Regions from separate parts of the Undibacterium sp. 14-3-2 genome, predicted to be linked through region 4. Evidence: predicted binding sites of a transcription regulator. Region 4 holds the regulator's gene; each other region holds the start of a gene.
What was found. The regulator sigma-54, encoded in region 4, starts transcription at its own class of promoters, with help from an activator protein. The targets are predictions, from matches to a motif close to TGGCANGNAANCTGCTTT.

Region 1 (5,107 bases), 160 kb from region 4:
AGGATTATTTCCCTCCCTTTGTCGTCTAGCTGTCTGCAAAATCATAAAAATGATGCTAATGACAATTTTTTTACACTTAAATTTGCTGTTTTTTTAGGCATAAATGTGAATACTTGCGAGACGAAATTATTCACAGCGCATAGCTAGCCTGGCTTACAATCTGGGGCGCTGTTATTTTATAAAATAACTTTGTGAAAATATTTGACAAACTTATGTTGAATAACGGCCTCACTCAGTAACGAGATTTCGCCATCGGGTGCGACTTACAGCTCAATGTGTCAAGGATTGCAATGAAACGAGTAGATGATTTCCGCCTGAAGTTAGGCAAAGATGAACTGGTTCCCATCATGATAGGCGGGATGGGTGTCGATATTTCCACTGCGGAACTGGCATTGGTTGCAGCCCGTCTGGGTGGTATCGGCCATATTTCTGACGCACTGGTTCATGATGTGTCGGATCGCCGCTTTGGTACCAGCTACATCAAGGAAAAAACCAAATTCTACAAATACAACATCAACAATTCCGACAAGACGGACATCAAATTCAATCTTGAGGATCTGGCCGCAGCGACACGTCTGCACATTGGTCGCACCATGGAAGCCAAGCAAGGCTCGGGCATGATCTTTGTGAACTGCATGGAAAAACTGACCATGAACGGCCCGCGTGAAACGCTGAAAGTGCGTCTGGAAGCAGCACTGGATGGCGGCATTGATGGCATCACGCTGAGCGCTGGTCTGCATCTGAGTTCCTTCGGTCTGATGGCGGATCACCCGCGTTTCCGTGAAGCCAAGCTTGGCATCATCGTCTCGTCAGTCCGCGCGCTGCAATTATTTCTGCGTAAGAATGCAAAATTAAACCGTCTGCCTGACTACGTGATCGTCGAAGGCCCGTTGGCGGGTGGTCATCTGGGTTTCGGTGATGACTGGGCCACATTCGATTTACAGACGATTGTGACCGAGGTGTCTGAGTATCTGAAAGCAGAACAACTGGATATTCCTATCATTGCGGCGGGCGGCATTTTCACTGGCAGCGATGCGGTTTCTTTCCTCGAAAACGGTGCCTCCGGCGTACAGGTGGCAACCCGTTTCACAGTGACGAAAGAATGCGGTTTGCCGGATAGTGTCAAACAGGAATACTTCAAAGCCAGCGAAGATGATATTGAAGTCAATCATATTTCGCCGACCGGCTACCCTATGCGCATGCTGAAAAATACGCCAGCGATTGGCGATGGCATTCGTCCAGGTTGTGAGTCCTACGGCTATCTGCTGGATGCGAACGGAAATTGTGCTTACATCACTTCGTACAACCGCGAAGTGGCGCTACACCCTGATGCAAAAAAAATCTCGGTTATGGACAAGACCTGCCTGTGCACCCACATGCGTAACTTCAATTGCTGGACTTGCGGTCAGACCACGTATCGCCTCAAAGACACCACGCGCAAATTGCCGGATGGTACTTACCAGATCCTCAGTGCCGAACATGTGTTCCGTGATTACCAGTTCAGTACCGATAACAAGATCACCTTACCTGACGCACAGCCTGAATAAGTAAGCCTGATTCAACGCTAAACGCCAGTGCTCTCCTGACGTCATAGTCAGAAGAGCACTGGCGTTTTTTATAAGTACTATCCAGCCAATATGAAGATGCGCCGTTTTATTCCCAACTTGTCTTGATTTGGTGCAAAAACACGCCAACAAAAATCCGTATCGACTAGCTAAGCCCAATCACCGCCCCTTCTCACACCGATCCAAGTCTATCCTCCTGCGCAGCCGCAACAATAGCTATATGGCATGAATTATGCTGCACTGCACACACGGTAATGGCAATTCACGATGATTTTAGACTAAGGATCTCTGATGAAAATACGTTCTCTGTCAACACCTTTCATACTGTTCGGGTTGCTGTTTTGTCTGGGCTCAGCACCAGCCTCCGGACAGACCGACGATCCGGCCCCTGCATCTGGCAGCAGCACTGAAATCACCATCCCCTCAGTACCATTGGTAAAGCCAACGACGGCAGTAACAGCATCCTTACCACCGGCACCGATGACAATGCCGACGCTCGTCAATGCAACGACCATCAGCGCAGGGGATACCGCCTGGATGCTGACGTCAACGGCGCTGGTACTGCTGATGACCATTCCAGGTCTGGCTTTGTTTTATGCCGGCATGGTCCGCAAAAAAAATGCGCTGGCAACCGTCGCTCATAGCGTCACCACCACCTGTATCGTCACGATTATCTGGGTCGTTCTCGGTTACAGCCTGGTATTCACGCCAGCCACGCCGTATCTGGGTAGCCTTGACCGGCTGCTGTTGCACGGCATGGTATTTCTGAAAGATGCTGGTCAGCTGACAGTGCACCATATCGCCACGACGATACCGGAAAGTGTGTTCATGATGTTTCAGATGACCTTTGCGATCATCACGCCAGCCCTGATTACCGGTGCCTTTGCTGAAAGAATGAAATTTTCTGCTTTTCTGTTGTTCATCACGCTCTGGTCACTGATCGTCTATGTTCCTGTAGCTCACTGGGTGTGGGAACCGACGGGCTGGCTGGCAGCGCGTGGCGTGCTCGATTTTGCCGGTGGTACGGTTGTCCATATTAATGCCGGTGTATCAGGACTGGTCGCAGCGCTGATCATCGGCCCGCGCAGTGGTTTCGGTAAAGAACCGATGCCACCTCATAATCTGGTACTGACAGTCATCGGCGCAGCGTTGTTATGGGTAGGCTGGTTCGGCTTTAATGCCGGCTCTGCTGGCGCAGCAGATGGACGTGCAGGTTACGCGATGCTGGTGACGCAATTGGCAGCCGCAGTGTCTGCCATGGCCTGGATGTGCGTAGAGTGGCTGCGCCGTGGTAAGCCATCTGTCCTTGGCATTGTTTCCGGCGCTGTTGCTGGCCTGGTCGCGATTACTCCTGCCTCAGGTTTTGTCGATGTGACCGGGGCATTCGTGATCGGCGCGGTGGCCGGTGTTGCTTGCTATTGGGGTGCAACGTCGCTCAAAGCAATGGGTCGCTACGATGACTCTCTGGATGTGTTCGGCGTGCATGCGATAGGCGGCATTGTTGGTGCGCTGCTCACGGGCGTGTTTGCACTCAAAAGTATTGGCGGTGTCGAAGGCAGTCTGAGCAATCAGGCATTTGGGGTAGCAGTCACGATCATTTATTCGGGTGCCATGACAACGGTGATTCTTGGTATTGTGCGTCTGCTCACTGGCTTGCGTGTGACACCGGAACAGGAAAGAGAAGGTCTCGATCTGGAACTACATGGGGAGCATGTATTATGAGCGCAGTTATGTCTGACAACCTCGCATTCTCTCTGATGGCGCGTATGCATGTCATTTTGCGGCGCCAGAATGAGAGGGTGATCGATATCGAATACATGCGCATCGACCCTGTTTATTGCCGCTATATTCTCGATCTGGCTTTGGAATTACCAAACACCGACCTGCATGACATCTGCCTCAAGCTGGAAGAAATTTATTTTGGCGAACATGGTCTGTTTGTCGCTACCGAACCGACACCGCTGATCAAGAAACTCGAAGGTTTAAAAATACGCCCCAAAACGCCAGTGGCAGCAACACCTGCCGTATCGGCAAATCTGGTCGCCGCCGCAGTCACATCTGCTGACCCGACAAAATTACCGGCACTCGACCAGAACTCCATCGTCGATCAGACCTACATCGGCAGACTACGCTGATTGTCTCAGTATTGATGCCGCTTACAGGCCCGAATATGGCTGATGTCCGCATCAATACTGAGATTTAATTTTGAAAATCAAGCTATTTCCTGATTTGTGGATCAACGCGCCATTCAGAAATACCAATAACCGTCATTCACCCATTGCGTCAGCGCTTTGACGAAAGCAGCGTGCTGCAAACCTTGTTCCAATGCCGCCAGACTGAGATTGTCTTCATCGCACAGCGCCAGCACAGTCGCACTGCAGTCTGCACCGAATTCATACCGTTCGCCGTTGACATAGCAAATACCCTGACTAATGCTGTCGTCAAGATAGAAGCAACGCAAGCCACCGGTGCGAATCAGATCGGTTTGCTGCAAATTCTTGCGTAACTCGGTTTCATTGATAGGAAAATCCAGCGCCTGTAAATCGAGTTCACATTTGGTTTTTGATAAATGGCAGCCGACAAAATTCATCATGATTTCGTCATCATTCAGTATCGTCTGCATTTGCTGTTTGATCAGCGCAAAATCACCGGCATTAATATGCCCCTGATGCTGATGCATACGACGTTGCGGATCACTGATCAGGGTGCCACCGAGTTCATTATCTATCAGGTAGTCCGCCAATCCACTCAGCATATCGCTGGCTGATTTGCTGCGAAAGCCCACTGAAAAACTCATGGAACTCTCAAGTGATACGCCATCATGCGGAAAGCCGGGTGGGATATAAAGAATGTCACCCGCAGTCAGCACAGCGTCGATAATGGGCTCGAAAGGATCGGTATGCAATAAGGCGGCGTGAGCAGCGAATTGACGATGGTTACCCCGATCACCAACGCGCCAGCGACGGCTGCCTGAGCCCTGACAGATAAACACGTCATACAAATCGATGTGCGGCCCGACACCGCCGCTCGGCGCGGCAAAGCTGATCATCACATCATCGAGCCGCCATTTCGGAATGAAAGAAAATGCCCGTACCAGACTGGCGACTTCCGGCGACCAGTGATCAACGGCCTGTACCACCAGCGTCCAATCGCGTTCACCAAGATGTTCGTAGCTTTCAAACGGGCCATTTTCGGCTTGCCATTTTCCTGATTGTTTATAAATCAGACGAGAATCTATCTGCGATTCACATGCCAGCCCCGCCAGCTCATTCGGTGAAATCAGATCACTGAATGCCGGAAAGCCCTGACGTATCAGTACCGGTTTTTGCTGCCAGTAATTAGCTAAAAAATCGTCGAGAGTAAATTCACTGAGCGTGAGGGTTAACATGGCAAAAATGAAGATAAGTAAGTAAAACTGTCTTGTAGCATGAAGAATGTCAGCGTCATACCGGACAGATCAAACTTTTGGCAGAAAACCCGTTTACCTCAGCATCAACCCGCGTGAATGGCACAAATCAGGGCAGACGCCAGCTCTGTATTGA
Region 2 (5,107 bases), on a different contig from region 4:
GATCGCTTCCTCGCCTGAGGCTGCTTCAATAAATTCCCATTCAGGCTGAACTGCTTTCACGTGGGCGCGGATAACCATGCGCGAGACTTTACTATCATCAACAATAAGTAATTTTTTCATATTTCACCGTTGCAATTCGGCAGTGAGGGGGATATCGGAAATTGGGGCTCATTTTACCTTACAGACTGATGATTTTCATCGCCTGATTTGTCGTTAATTTGTAGTTGCTTTAATTTTCGCCAAAGCGTTGTCCTGCTGATGCCAAGATGGGCGGCAACGGCGTCCCGCTGATAACCGAAACGCTGCATGATTTCTTCCAGCGTTTCCTGGTTGGCAGCCCGCATACCCGGTAACTGCTCTTCTACCTGAGGGATCTGATGGATGACTTTTGTCGTTTCGTTCGTCGTGATTTTGTCTGATAATTCCGGCAAGATTTTGCTGACAAACGCCGGACTCAGCGCCTGCAATGGCTCTGCGGCGAGAAATAGTGCCAGCCTTTCCATCATGTTGCGCATTTCTCTGACGTTGCCGGGCCATGGGTAAGTTTCAAATAAGCCGGTGCAACTGCTGATTTCCGCATGCAGATTCGGATGAGGGCGAGCACCCATCGCCGCCAGTGCATGTTTCAGACTCCATTCGGCCAGTGGCATGATGTCGACATGTCGCTCGCGCAGCGGTGGCAATTGCAGACGCAACACCGCAAGCCTGTAAAACAGGTCTGAGCGGAATTTTCCTTCTCTGATTCTGGCTTCCAGATCGCAATGCGTGGCGCTGACGATGCGCACATCAACCGCCACCGGCCGTACGCCGCCGACCCTGACGATTTCGCGCTCTTCCAGAACGCGCAGCAGACGGGTTTGCAGGTTCAGCGGCATTTCGCCGATTTCATCCAGAAATAAGGTGCCGCGATTGGCGGCTTCGAATAAGCCCGCATGACCGCCACGGCGCGCACCGGTGAATGCGCCTTCGTCATAACCGAATAATTCCGATTCCAGCAGCGATTCCGCAATCGCACCGCAATTGACAGCAACAAAAGGCTGCCGTGCCCGTGGGCTTTCGCTGTGAATGGCCTGCGCAGCCAGTTCTTTACCGGTGCCGGTTTCGCCCTGCAGTAACACCGTGGCGGGGGAACGCGCAAATAAGGTGATCGCGCGGCGGGTATTTTCCATGATTGCCGACTCACCGCGCAGGTCATTGATCCCGTGCTTGGTACGTAAGGCGTCTGCGGCCGGATGATGGCGGCCGCGTTGTGATTCCAGGCGTGTCAGCCGGGCAATTTCGAGCGCGTCGTCAAATGCCTGACGAATTGAGGTGGCGGAGTACATAAAAATACCGGTCAGACCTGCCTCGACTGCCAGATCGGTAATCAGGCCGGCACCGACGATCGCCTGAATACCGCTGGCCTTGAGTTCGCTGATCTGCGCTCTGGCATCTTCTTCAGTCACGTAGGTGCGTTGTTCTATTTTGAAGCCAAAAGTATTTTTAAAATCAGCCAGTTCGGGCATGGTTTCCTGATAGGTGATCAGACCAATTTCTTTGGATACCTTGCGCGCCCGCGCCAGTGCCTGCATGACGTCAAAGCCGCTGGCCTTGGCGGTGACAACCGGAATCGGCAGGCGGCTTTTCAGATACGCGGCATTCGAGCCAGCCGCAACGACCGCGTCGCAGCGTTCGGTTTGCAGGCGTTCGCGGATGTGCTGTACCGCTTCCTCAAAACCCATATTGAGCGGAACGATATCGGCATTGGCATCGTATTCCACCATGATGTCGCGGAACATATCGAATAGGCGGGAAATCGATACCGTCCAGATCACGGGTTTGTCTTGTGTTTCACGCGGCGGCAATGGCGGTTGTTTCATATTTGTTTCAATCCTGAAAAATGTGTTTCATTTTTCGTTTTATGAAACATCATTATGAAACATTTTATGCTTAATGTGCAATTGATTATTCTTAATCTGCGCTGTTTAAGTCCTTGATTTTTAACATTCCCGGTCTAAGCTGTTGCGATGCCGGCTGGTGCTGGCATGTTGATTGCAATAGACGCTGGCAACTTCATTAACCTGAAAGACATCAACGATATGAGCAACTACTCCGCAGGTGCGGCCTTCCGTAAGGCGATGCAAGAAGAATCCCCGTTACAAGTGGTCGGCGCGATCAACGCGAACCACGCTTTGTTGGCCAAACGCGCTGGCTTCAAGGCTATTTATCTCTCTGGTGGCGGCGTCGCTGCCGGTTCTCTGGGGTTGCCAGATCTGGGTATTTCCAATCTGGACGACGTGCTGACCGATGTCCGCCGTATTACTGACGTGTGCGACCTGCCTTTGCTGGTGGACGTGGATACCGGTTTCGGTTCATCTGCGTTCAACGTGGCACGTACAGTCAAATCGATGATCAAATTCGGCGCTGCGGCGATGCATATTGAAGATCAGGTCGGCGCCAAGCGTTGCGGCCATCGTCCGAACAAAGAAATCGTCACCAAGCAGGAAATGGTCGATCGTATCAAAGCGGCAGTCGATGCGCGTACTGATGAAAATTTCGTGATTATGGCGCGTACCGATGCGCTCGCCGTCGAAGGTCTGGAAGCCGCGATTGATCGCGCTCAGGCGTGTGTTGAAGCGGGTGCCGACATGATTTTCCCGGAAGCGATCACCGAACTGGCGATGTACAAACAATTCGCTAACGCGGTCAAAGTACCGATTCTGGCAAACATCACAGAATTCGGTGCGACACCGTTATATACCGTCGAAGAACTGGCCGCAGTGGATGTCGGTCTCGTGTTGTATCCATTGTCCGCATTCCGCGCGATGAACAAAGCTGCAGAAAACGTGTACACCGCGATTCGCCGCGACGGCTCGCAAAAGAACGTGGTCGATACCATGCAGACACGGATGGAATTATACGAACGCATCAACTATCACGATTTTGAGCAAAAACTGGATGCCTTGTTTGCGCAGCAAAAGAACAAATAATTCCTTATTTTTTACCGGATTCCATTCATTTTAAAACCGTATAAAAACACATACTCCCCCTGTTTTTTTAAATAATCGCCTTATCCTCAGCAGATTCATTGGGCGTTAAAAAATACTGGGGGGAGTATCTAATTATCTCAGGAGAGCACCATGACCGAAGCAGTTCCTTTCAAACCAAAGAAATCCGTTGCCTTGTCTGGCGTAACTGCGGGTAATACCGCTTTGTGTACCGTGGGTAAAACCGGTAACGACCTGCATTACCGTGGTTACGATATTCTCGACGTGGCCGATGCCTGCGAGTTTGAAGAAATCGCCCATTTGCTGGTGCACGGCAAATTGCCGACGGTCGCCGAATTGCATGCCTACAAAGCGAAACTGAAAGCATTGCGCGGCTTGCCTGCGAATGTCAAAGCAGCGCTTGAGTGGCTGCCAGCATCGTCGCATCCTATGGACGTGATGCGTACCGGTGTTTCCGCACTGGGTTGCGTTTTGCCAGAAAAAGATGACCACAACACACCGGGCGCACGTGATATCGCTGATCGCCTGATGGCGTCACTAGGTTCCATGCTGCTGTACTGGTACCACTACAGCCACAACGGCAAACGCATAGAAACCGAAACCGACGACGAATCGATCGGCGGCCATTTCCTGCACTTGTTGCATGGCCAAAAGCCAAGCAAGCTGTGGGAAAAAGCCATGCATACCTCACTGATTCTGTATGCAGAACATGAATTCAATGCATCGACATTTACCGGTCGTGTGATCGCCGGTACCGGTTCCGATATGTATTCTGCGATTACCGGCGCAATCGGCGCATTGCGTGGTCCTAAGCATGGCGGCGCAAATGAAGTGGCGTTTGAAATCCAGAAACGCTATGACAATCCGGATGAGGCAGAAGCGGACATCAAAAAACGTGTTGAAAATAAAGAAGTCGTGATCGGTTTCGGTCACCCTGTCTACACGATCTCTGATCCACGTAACAAAGTGATCAAAGAAGTCGCGCGCAATCTGTCGAAAGATGCGGGCGCTATGAAAATGTACGATATCGCTGAACGTCTGGAAACAGTGATGTGGGACATCAAAAAAATGTTCCCGAATCTGGACTGGTTCTCTGCTGTGTCGTATCACATGATGGGCGTGCCAACAGCGATGTTCACACCATTGTTCGTGATCGCCCGCACATCCGGCTGGGCGGCACACATCATAGAACAGCGTATCGATAACAAGATCATTCGTCCTAGCGCAAATTATGTCGGTCCTGAGGACTTGAAATTTGTGCCGATCAAGAGCCGTAAATAATCTGTCATTTGTCTGAGGCGCTGACGCTGCTTACTCATGTGTAAGCAGCGTCAGCGCAGAAAAGAGGGTAAAGACGCAGCAAGAGATTGCCACGCGTTTCGCTCCCGGAACATCCATTATTCCTGAATAAGCCATGAACACTGCAAACCGCAAACCACTCCCCGGCACCCAACTGGATTTTTTCGACGCCCGTGCGGCAGTCGATGCGATTCAACCCGGCGCCTATGACAAGCTGCCATACACATCTCGCGTACTGGCTGAAAATCTGGTGCGTCGTTGCGATCCAGCGACCCTGACTGATTCTCTGAAACAGTTCATCGAACGCAAACGCGAACTCGATTTTCCGTGGTTCCCCGCGCGCGTGGTCTGTCACGATATTCTGGGACAGACTGCGCTGGTCGATCTGGCGGGTTTGCGTGATGCGATTGCAGAGCAGGGCGGTGATCCGGCGCAAGTAAATCCGGTCGTGCCGGTGCAACTGATTGTCGATCACTCGCTGGCCGTGGAATGCGGTGGTTTTGATCCTGACGCGTTCGCCAAAAACCGTGCGATTGAAGATCGTCGTAATGAAGATCGCTTTGACTTCATTAACTGGACCAAAAAAGCCTTCAAAAATGTCGATGTGATCCCACCGGGTAACGGCATCATGCATCAGATCAATCTGGAACGGATGTCACCGGTGATTCATGCGAAAGATGGCGTGGCATTCCCTGATACGCTGGTCGGTACCGACAGCCATACGCCGCACGTTGATGCGCTGGGTGTGATCGCGATTGGTGTTGGTGGTCTGGAAGCAGAAAACGTCATGCTGGGTCGCGCATCATGGATGCGTCTGCCGG
Region 3 (5,107 bases), 320 kb from region 4:
TAAAGTTATTACCCAAGGTATTACTGGTAAAACTGGCCAGTTCCATACACGTATGTGCCGCGATTACGCAAACGGTAAAAACTGTTTCGTTGCGGGCGTAAATCCTAAGAAAGCTGGTGAAGATTTCGAAGGCATTCCAATTTTTGCGAATGTTTCCGAAGCGAAGGCAGCAACAGGCGCAACTGTTTCTGTGATCTATGTTCCACCAGCAGGTGCAGCAGCAGCGATCTGGGAAGCTGTAGAAGCGGATCTCGATTTGGCGATCTGTATCACTGAAGGTATCCCTGTCCGCGACATGATGATGTTGAAAGACCGCATGGCAAAAGCTGGCAGCAAAACAAAATTGCTCGGCCCTAACTGCCCAGGGCTGATCACACCAGACGAAATCAAGATTGGTATTATGCCAGGTCATATTCACCGTAAAGGTCGTATCGGCGTTGTTTCCCGTTCAGGTACGTTGACATACGAAGCTGTTGGTCAATTGACAGCACTGGGTCTGGGTCAGTCTTCTGCAGTTGGTATCGGTGGCGATCCTATCAACGGTTTGAAACATATCGACATCATGAAGATGTTCAATGATGATCCAGATACTGACGCTGTGATTATGATTGGCGAAATCGGTGGTCCAGATGAAGCGAATGCATCTTACTGGGTACGCGACAACATGAAGAAACCAGTCGTTGGTTTCATCGCTGGTGTGACTGCGCCTCCAGGCAAACGCATGGGGCATGCAGGTGCGTTGATTTCCGGTGGTGCTGATACTGCGCAAGCAAAATTGGACATTATGGAAGAGTGCGGCATTAAAGCAACGAAGAATCCATCTGAAATGGCGCGTTTGTTGAAAGCAATGCTGTAATTTTCTTTTTATACAAAATAAAAAAACCGCGATTTTCGCGGTTTTTTTTCGTACTCACACTTTGCTTTTGAGTATATGAAGTGCAAACTCAATACCTTAATGTTAAGCTAGCAACGATAGGCAATATTAAATAAACTAAACTTCCTTGGTTTTCTGCCCGAGCCTGTAATCAATGAGCGCTATTTATCGATGTCACATCAGTATGTACTAGAATTTGCTGCACTGTCTGATATCGGACGAGTCAGGAATCATAACGAAGATGCGATTGTTGTCTGTGCTGATTACGGCTGTGTTGTGCTTGCGGATGGCATGGGAGGATATAAAGCAGGAGAAGTTGCCAGTGCGATGACGGCAAAGATTGTTGCTGATTATCTCTGCGCAAAACTGGATTCAGCGTGGTATACGAAATTGGGTTTCCAATCGATTCATTTGTCGCGCTGGATCTCAGATGCCATTCATTTAGCAAATCGTCAGGTCGTGCAGACTTCGCAGGAAAATCCGGAATGTTTTGGTATGGGAACAACAGTGGTTGTAGCATGTTGTACTCAAGATAAAATTTTATTTGCGCATGTTGGCGATTCCAGGGCATATCGCTATCGTAATCATGCGCTTGTAAGAATGACGGAAGATCATTCCGTGCTCCAGGAACAAATTAACGCTGGCTTAATTTCAGAATCGCAGGCTCGGTTTTCAACGATCAAAAATTTGATTACGCGTGCGGTAGGAACCCAGGAGAATATTGAGGTAGACCTGAGTGTGCATCAGGCAGATGAGACCGATGTGTATATGCTCTGTTCTGACGGATTGACTGACTTGCTTGCTGACGATCAGATACAGGACATATTGCGGCAGTACGAAGGTAATTTACAGGCGTGTTGCAGGACATTAATTGATTGCGCAAATGAGGCCGGGGGCTTTGATAACACTTCTGTTGTTTTGTTTAAATTAAAGGCGGTATCAGGTCCGTCGTGGGTGAAAAAATTGCTATTCCGGTAATTTTTGAAAATTGAATGAGTGAGAGATGATTTATGGCGAAAATAATCGTCACCTTTAATGGATTGGTGCAGCAAGAGGTTAGTATTAACAAGTCCCGCATTACGATAGGCCGGCGCATTGGGAACGATATAGTCATTGACCACCTGACTGTCAGTGGTCAACACGCGGCGATCGATACTACGTCAAACGGTTCTTTCGTTCTCGATTTAGGTAGTACCAATGGCACGTTGGTCAACAATCAGCCAGTCAAAAAGCATTTACTCCAGCACGACGATGTCATTGATATCGGCAAGTACAAATTACGCTTTCAGGTAGAGAAGAGTGCGCAGGTCACGGCGGTCTCCTCTTCTGCTTTAGGGGTAGCGGCGACTCAGGCTCCGGCAAAAATAAAAGTGATCAATGGCGCTAATGCAGGTAGGGAATTGGTGTTGACAAAAGCGGTGACGACAGTGGGTAGCCCCGGAACGCAGGTTATTGCGATTGCAAGGCAAACGGACAGATATATTGTCCGCCATGTAGAGGGTAAAGAATTTCCGAAAGTGAATGGGCAACTGCTGTCAGATCAGCCACATACCTTACAGCATGGTGATGTGATTGATATCAGTGGCACTCACATGCAATTTAGTGTTTAACTATCGACAAGATAAATATTTTGACTTCGAATGCAAATGTGTGACAAACAATGTCAACTACTGACATGAAATGTCATGTCATTCTGACGTGTATGAGCCACACTAACGCTATTTTTATCTTGTGGCTTAACGTTAAATAGCTGGCACACAGTTTGCTGTAAGGTGAGCAGGGTCATCCTTTTTATTGTTATCCGGAGAACTATATGAAATCTATGAAATTGGTTAAAAAAGTACAACAAGGTTTTACTTTGATCGAATTGATGATCGTTGTGGCGATTATCGGTATTTTGGCTGCAGTAGCATTGCCTGCTTATAACGATTACACAACACGCGCTCAGGTTTCTGAAGCGGTTGAATTGCTTGGTGGTTTGAAAGGTCCTCTGGCTGCTTATGGTTACGAGAATAATGCTTGGCCTGGTTTGGTTGCTAAAGATCCAACGGCAACACAGATCGTTGCAACATTGACGGGTAAGTATTCCACTGTTGCTAACGCAGTTACAGGAGCTTTTCCTACTGGTTCAATCGCGGCGACGATGAGTGCTGGTCAGGCAAAAACATTGCTCGTAGGATTGAAAACAGCTGATGGCGGTCAAACTTGGGACTGCACCAAAGCAAATGGCGTTACTACAGTTGACATCAAGTGGTTGCCACAAGCATGTAAGTAATTTGATATGCGCTTCTGAGGCAATGTTCCTCGTGAAGCGTTTTTTTGAATCATTATCCGGAGAATTATATGAAATCTATGAAATTGGTTAAAAAAGTACAACAAGGTTTTACTTTGATTGAATTGATGATCGTTGTTGCGATTATCGGTATCTTGGCTGCAGTGGCTCTGCCTGCTTACAACGATTACACAACACGCGCTCAGGTTTCTGAAGCGGTTGAATTGCTTGGCGGTTTAAAAGGCCCTCTGGCTGCTTATGGTTACGAGAATAATGCTTGGCCGACTTTGGTCGCTAAAGATCCAACGGCAACACAAATCGTTGCAACATTGACAGGTAAGTATTCAACCGTTGATGCTGCAGTTACAGGAGCTTTTCCTACTGGTTCAATCGCGGCGACGATGAGTGCTGGTCAGGCAAAAACATTGCTCGTAGGATTGAAAACAGCTGATGGCGGTCAAACTTGGGACTGCACCAAAGCAAATGGCGTTACTACAGTTGACATCAAGTGGTTGCCACAAGCATGTAAGTAATTTATACCTTGCTGTGTAAAAAAGGGTGCTGTTTTCGGCACCTTTTTTTTTGAGTTGTTCCTTGCCGAGAGATTGCCATGTATAAACACTTGTTTCAAAGAGGATTTACTCTGATAGAGTTAATGATTGTTGTCGCGATTATTGGTATTTTGGCCGCAATAGCATTACCCTCATACCTCGATTACACCACTCGTGCACAAGTTTCTGAAGCGGTGGAGTTGCTTGGGGGCGTGAAGGGACCACTTGCCGTTTATGGTTATGAAAATAAGGAATGGCCGGGTTTAGTCGATACTTCACCCACGGCAACGCAAATTAATGTCGCTCTGGTGGGTAAATATTCAAAAATTGATAGTACCGTACAAGGAACTTATCCTGAAGGCAGCATCACTTCGGTGATGACTTATGGTCAGGCGGAAACTAAGAAATTAGTATTTAAAACCCCTGATGGTGGAAAAATCTGGGATTGCAGCAAGAATGCGGGCACCGATATTGAACTGAAGTGGCTTCCTCAGGCATGTAAATAAATCTTTGCAAATTGTGCTTGGTCTTTTTGCATCTGAACGAATTTTTTGTCGATGCGTATCACTATAAAATGGTTGGATTAGTTTAGAATTCAGGACTAAGAAAACGCTGTTGCCGTGACATCATAGTCACCAATCATTTTTCTTCATGTTTCAACTTAAGGCATTCCTAAAGAATGCTTTTTTTTATTGGCAGCTTGATTATGTCCGGACTTTTTTTTCGTTTGCGTGCATCAGGGATACATTTACTAGTATCTGCAATCATTGCCGGCATTGTTGCGGGTACCATTTTATTTTTGTGGTATCCAGGCCAATATGCTGACATTTGCAAAGGAATTCAGTTGATATGGCTGGTGATATCCGTTGATATCGTACTTGGCCCGCTGTTGACATTTGTCGCATTCAACCAAAAGAAGAAAAAATCAGAGTTGTTGCGTGATATCGCGGTGATTGGTATTTTACAAATTTCTGGCTTGATCTACGGGGCGCACATAGTCTATGTCGCCCGACCGGTTGCGATGGTTTTTGAGGGTTCTCAGTTTCGTATCGTGACAGCTAACGATGTCGATACAAATGAGCTGCCATTGGCACGGGAAGACATGCGTAGCTTGTCGCTGACAGGGCCGATTTTAATGGGCGTTCGCGATTATAAGGATGCTGTCGAAAAATCCGATGCTGCTTTGCGTGCTTTTTCTGGTTACGACATTGGTGCCAGACCATCTTTTTGGCAAGCTTATGCCGATTCTCAGGTGAAGGTGCTGAAGGTGGCCAGACCGGCTGATGTGCTGATTAAAAAATATCCGGAAAGTAAAATTGAGATAGAGCATCAACTGAACAATGTTGGTTACGCTGTCGCCAACGTGAAGTTTTTGCCAGTATTAAGCCGAGGCTCCGACTGGATTGTAGT
Region 4 (5,107 bases):
GACGCTATTGGCGTCCTTGTTTTGGAGTCCCGTTAAGCGCGGGGTTGGCGATTATGCCGATGCAGGATCGGGGATATGTTTGATCGCATCGCGATCGTGACCCTGGACTTTATCTTTATGTTTTATCACCTGACGATCCAGTTTATCAATCAGTGTGTCAATGGCTGCGTACAAATCATGCGCCAGACTTTCAACATGAATATCTTTACCGCTGATATGCAGGTCAATGTCGGCTTTGTGCCGTTTCTCTTTTTCGCTCAGTTTGTCGACGGTCAGCGTGACGGTAATGTCAATGACCTGATCAAAGTGGCGCCGGATGCGTTCCAGCTTGGTATGTACATATTCACGAATGGCAGGAGTGACTTCGACGTGATGTCCACTGATGGTGAGATTCATACTGTGCTCCTATAGTGATATTACTTGCTATTAACGATAAGCTCATTTCGTTTTTACTGCGTTGAGCTAAATCATATATAGCAATTCAAACCGTGATTACAAGGACGTCTTACAAAGATTTACGCAAACTCACTGGCGGAATTTTCAGGGCTTCACGGTATTTGGCAACGGTCCGTCGGGCTATTACCATGCCCTGTTCGCCCAGCATGTCTGCAATTTTGCTATCAGAGAGTGGGCTTTTCTGGTCTTCTGCTCCTATCAACTGCTTGATGAGTGCACGTATCGCGGTGGAAGATGCTTCACCCCCTGTTTCCGTCGCGACATGGCTGCCGAAAAAATATTTCAACTCAAACATACCATGCGGGGTCAGCATGTATTTCTGGGTCGTTACACGAGAAATAGTGCTCTCGTGTAGACCTAGTGTATCAGCTATTTCGCGCAAAACAAGGGGGCGCATCGCGACTGCACCATGCGTAAAAAAGTTACGTTGTCTTTCAACTATCGCTTGCGATACACGCAAAATAGTATCGAAACGCTGACGCATATTTTTGATCAGCCAGCGTGCTTCCTGTAACTGCGTTCCCAGTCCTGCTTCGCCACGGTTTTGCCGCATGATATTGGCGTACATACTACTGACGCGCAGTTTCGGCATCACATCCTGATTCAGTAAAACCTGCCAGCCATTACCACTTTTTTTGACGATCACATCAGGCACTGCATAGTCCGAACTGCTGGTGGCAAATGTGATGCCGGGACGTGGTTCACACTGTCGTATGACTGCTTGTGCCTCACGTAAATCTTCGTCATCGCAGCCGAATATTTTTTTTAATTTAGTGAAGTCTCGCTGTGCAAATAAAGTCAGCTGAGTCTCCACCACGGCCAGTGCAAGACGACGTGTGACAAAAGGAATTTTTGGCAGACGCCTGATCTGTAGCGCCAGACATTCTGATAAATTTCTGGCACCGACGCCGGGCGGATCGAAACTCTGCAGCATCTTCAGCGCAAACGACAATTCATCTTCTTCAATTAACAATTCTATCGGCAGACCGGCATGAATTTCTTCCAGACTTTCTGTCAGATAGCCGTTGTCATCCAGTGTGTCGATGATCAGTTCCAGCAACGCACGATCACGCGGTTCCCTGAGCGTCAGACGCATCTGTTCGAGCAAGTATTCGCGTAAGCTGATGTGCGCCGCTTCCAGTTGCGGACGTCCCTCATCTTCGTCGCTGTTAGATGCACCGGAAGGCGCGTCGTTAAAACTCCATTCTTCCTCATTGGCGCTGACGCTGTCGTTGACTGGCACATCGGCGTCGGCCGTCGTTTCTTGCGGCGTATTGTTGTCAGCCTGAGCGGCGCTTTCCATGCCTGCATCCGGTGTCGTACTTGTGTTATTGATCGCACCGTCCGCCAGTAAGCGAACCGCATTATCCATAGGATCGTCGACACGCTCCAGCATAGGATTTTCTATCAGCAGTGTTTCCAGCTCCTGATGCAGTTCCAGCGTTGACAGTTGCAACAGCCGTATTGATTGCTGCAGTTGAGGCGTCAGTGCAAGATGCTGTGAAGTACGTAGTTGCAGGCTTTGTTTCATAAGGCGTCCCGTTACATCCGGAAATGTTCTCCGAGATAGACGCGTCGCACGGACTCATTCTGAATGATATCGTCGGGTTTGCCGCTGGCTAATACCGAGCCTTGATTGATGATGTAGGCGTGGTCACAAATGCCCAGTGTCTCACGCACATTATGATCTGTGATTAACACGCCGATGCCGCGTTCTTTGAGGAAGCGGACAATCCGTTGAATCTCAATGACTGCGATAGGATCAACACCGGCAAAAGGTTCATCGAGCAGAACAAAGCGCGGGTTCGTCGCGAGTGCGCGCGCAATCTCAACCCGGCGTCGTTCACCGCCCGATAAAGCAAGCGCCTGACTGTCACGGATTTTTTCTATCTGCAGATCGGTCAGCAAACTATCCAGACGTTGCCGGATTTTTTTCTCAGACAAAAATTTTCCTTCTTTGTCTCTTTGCAGTTCGAGCACGGCGCGGATATTTTCTTCCACCGTCAACTTGCGAAACACCGATGCTTCCTGCGGCAGATACGACAGACCGAGTACGGCGCGCTGATGTATCGGTAAATCAGAAACGTTCGTATCGTCGATATTGATTTCACCGGAATCCGAAGGCACGAGTCCGACGATCATGTAAAAAGAGGTGGTTTTACCTGCACCGTTCGGCCCTAACAAACCGACGACTTCACCGCTTCTCACCAACAGCGAGACATCACGCACCACTTGTCGTGCGCCATAGCGTTTTTGCAGACCTTTGACGGTCAGCGTACTGTCTTTTGATGCCATCTTAATTTGCCTGTTTTTCAGTTCTTGGTTGTATCGTGGTTTTGATGCGACCGCCACCTGAAACTGACTGACCTGAGCTGGAATTGACGCCAACAAAGACATCGTTTTTACTGTCGTAAGAGAGGAATTCACCTTCTTGCTGCTGAGTGACTTTGCTGCCATCAAGATAGCGTATCTGCGCTTTGGACAGAAATTTTACAAACTCAGTTTTTTCATCGTATTCGGCTTTTTCTGATTCGCCTTCGACCCACAGATCAGGACCGCCATCGCGTTTTTGGCGAAAGCTGATTTTTGCACCGGGTTTGGCAGTCAGTACCACGTGCTGGAATTCATCCGCACTTTTTGTCACGACGGCTTTTTCAGCTTTGACTTTCAGCGTACCGCGTACTACCACGACATCGCCTGAAAATGTACTGACATTGGTTTTACCATTATTTAAAAACTGATCTGCTTCTATCGTCATTTCTTTGAGACTGTCTGCTTTTTCAGCATGAACGCCGGACGCTGACAGCAAAGTCACAAGGGCTAACGTCCATGAGTTCAGTACCAGATAAACTGATTTTTTTTCGGGGCGCATGTTTTACTCTCTGACTTGTTGATGTTGATGAAGTGAATAAATATCTTTGTGCATGTCTTTATTTATGTTTTGACAGGCGCGCATGTACTTTACTTAGCAGGCGTAATTCCTGATTCGTATTGTTAGCCATCATGCCGGTGGCAAGGGTTTCGCCATTATCCGTAATCAGCTTAATGCGTTGATCGGTCTTCACGATGTCGGCATCGGGCAGTAATTGCAGATATTCAGTTTCCACCCGCATGAAACTGGAGTTGAGTCCCAGCGGTCTTTCGACTGTGACCTGATCATAAAGATGCACCACGTCTTCTGTGCGTTTGGGTGTCAGCACTTCCGATTTCTGTTCCACAACCGCGCGTCCGGCATTGATCGTAATCGGTGTGCGCTGCGCATCAAAGCTACTGATACGCGGCTCTTTGATATCGTATTGATCTGTGCGCGGTAAATGAATCAGACTTTTTCCGGTGACATGATAATTCGCTTTACCGTTATTCGAGAGTTTGATGAAATTGAAATTCTCTACGTAATAATCCGGTTCCAGACGTGCCGATGCCCGGTTGTAGTCATCAGCACCCTGACGGCGCACCGTGTCATACAGCCAGAAACTGCCAAGTGCAACGACGCCGACAGCAGCGATTGCCATCCAGATGCGTGCACGGTCGATAGTGATTTGTGCCTTCATGCGAGGTATTCTGCCAGAACGCTGTCGTACTTGTTTTGCGCACGTAAAATGAAGTCGCAGACTTCCCGCGCCGCGCCTTTACCACCGCTGGCGGTCGTCACATGATGCACGCGCTGGCGCACTTCGGCGTGTCCGTTTGGAACGCTGGCCGCGAAACCGACGCGGGTCAGAACCGGCAGATCGATCACGTCGTCACCGATGAAGCCACATTCGTCTGCGGGTATGCTGAGCTCATTCAACAACTGCAGAAACGCCGTCTTTTTATCATGGATACCCTGACGTACATGGGTGATACCGAGGTCAGCGGCACGCCGCGCAACGATCGGTGATTGCCGGGCACTGATGATCGCAGTGGCAATGCCTGCATTTTGCAGCAGGCGTATGCCTTGCCCATCGAGCACGTTGAATGTTTTCAGTGCTTCTCCGTCTGCACCGAAGTGCAGGCTGCCATCGGTCAGAATACCGTCGACATCAAAGATCATCAGTCTGATTTTTGCGGCTCTTGTGCTTGCGTCGGACATTAAATCACCTTGGCGCGGGTCAGATCGTGAATATGCAGGGCACCGACTAATCTGTCATGCTCATCCGTCACCAGCAATTGGTTGATGCGATAGGTTTCCATGATGTCGACGGCTTCGACAGCCAATTGATCGGCGCGTATGCTGCGTGGATTCTTGTGCATCACGTCAGCAATCTGAATTTGCGTGAAATCGCGCACATCTTCCATCAGGCGGCGTAAATCACCATCGGTGAAAACGCCGATAATTTTTCGTTCGGCATCAATGACTGCCGTCATCGCCATGCCTTTTTTGGTTATTTCCAGCAATGCCGTGGTCAGCCGGGTTTCGGGTGTTACACATGGCACCGCGTCACCGGTGCGCATCACATCTTTGACATAGGTCAGCAAACGGCGTCCCAGCGCGCCACCCGGGTGGGAACGTGCGAAATCTTCTTCGCGAAAGCCGCGCGCATCCAATACTGCGACGGCCAGCGCATCGCCCAAAGCGAGTGTCACCGTGGTGCTTGCTGTCGGCGCCAGATTCAGCGGGCAGGCTTCTTTATCGACGTGCAGATTCAGATGTACATCGGCCAGTTTCGCC

Region 1: Undi14_RS02115 (ammonium transporter) is a predicted target of sigma-54. The motif match lies at 1,787-1,804, and genes of this name have one in related genera.
Region 2: prpB (methylisocitrate lyase) is a predicted target of sigma-54. The motif match lies at 2,021-2,038, and genes of this name have one in related genera.
Region 3: Undi14_RS18135 (pilin) is a predicted target of sigma-54. The motif match lies at 2,626-2,643, and genes of this name have one in related genera.

What each region holds. Positions count from the first base shown of each region.
Region 1 covers NZ_JAENGS010000001.1:482,115-487,221, reverse strand. Annotated here, with positions in the region: gene Undi14_RS02120 (nitronate monooxygenase) at 291-1,547, shown strand; gene Undi14_RS02115 (ammonium transporter) at 1,857-3,287, shown strand; gene Undi14_RS02110 (hypothetical protein) at 3,296-3,700, shown strand; gene Undi14_RS02105 (cupin domain-containing protein) at 3,814-4,953, opposite strand.
Region 2 covers NZ_JAENGS010000007.1:53,809-58,915, forward strand. Annotated here, with positions in the region: gene Undi14_RS15225 (response regulator) at 1-120, opposite strand, end outside; gene prpR (propionate catabolism operon regulatory protein PrpR) at 174-1,859, opposite strand; gene prpB (methylisocitrate lyase) at 2,079-2,969, shown strand; gene prpC (2-methylcitrate synthase) at 3,120-4,268, shown strand; gene acnD (Fe/S-dependent 2-methylisocitrate dehydratase AcnD) at 4,402-5,107, shown strand, end outside.
Region 3 covers NZ_JAENGS010000001.1:961,653-966,759, forward strand. Annotated here, with positions in the region: gene sucD (succinate--CoA ligase subunit alpha) at 1-856, shown strand, start outside; gene Undi14_RS04320 (Stp1/IreP family PP2C-type Ser/Thr phosphatase) at 1,046-1,852, shown strand; gene Undi14_RS04325 (FHA domain-containing protein) at 1,885-2,484, shown strand; gene Undi14_RS18135 (pilin) at 2,688-3,149, shown strand; gene Undi14_RS04335 (pilin) at 3,218-3,679, shown strand; gene Undi14_RS04340 (prepilin-type N-terminal cleavage/methylation domain-containing protein) at 3,757-4,203, shown strand; gene tfpZ (TfpX/TfpZ family type IV pilin accessory protein) at 4,377-5,107, shown strand, end outside.
Region 4 covers NZ_JAENGS010000001.1:643,199-648,305, forward strand. Annotated here, with positions in the region: gene hpf (ribosome hibernation-promoting factor, HPF/YfiA family) at 52-396, opposite strand; gene Undi14_RS02915 (RNA polymerase factor sigma-54) at 506-1,987, opposite strand; gene lptB (LPS export ABC transporter ATP-binding protein) at 1,999-2,751, opposite strand; gene lptA (lipopolysaccharide transport periplasmic protein LptA) at 2,753-3,328, opposite strand; gene lptC (LPS export ABC transporter periplasmic protein LptC) at 3,387-4,007, opposite strand; gene Undi14_RS02935 (HAD family hydrolase) at 4,004-4,528, opposite strand; gene Undi14_RS02940 (SIS domain-containing protein) at 4,528-5,107, opposite strand, start outside.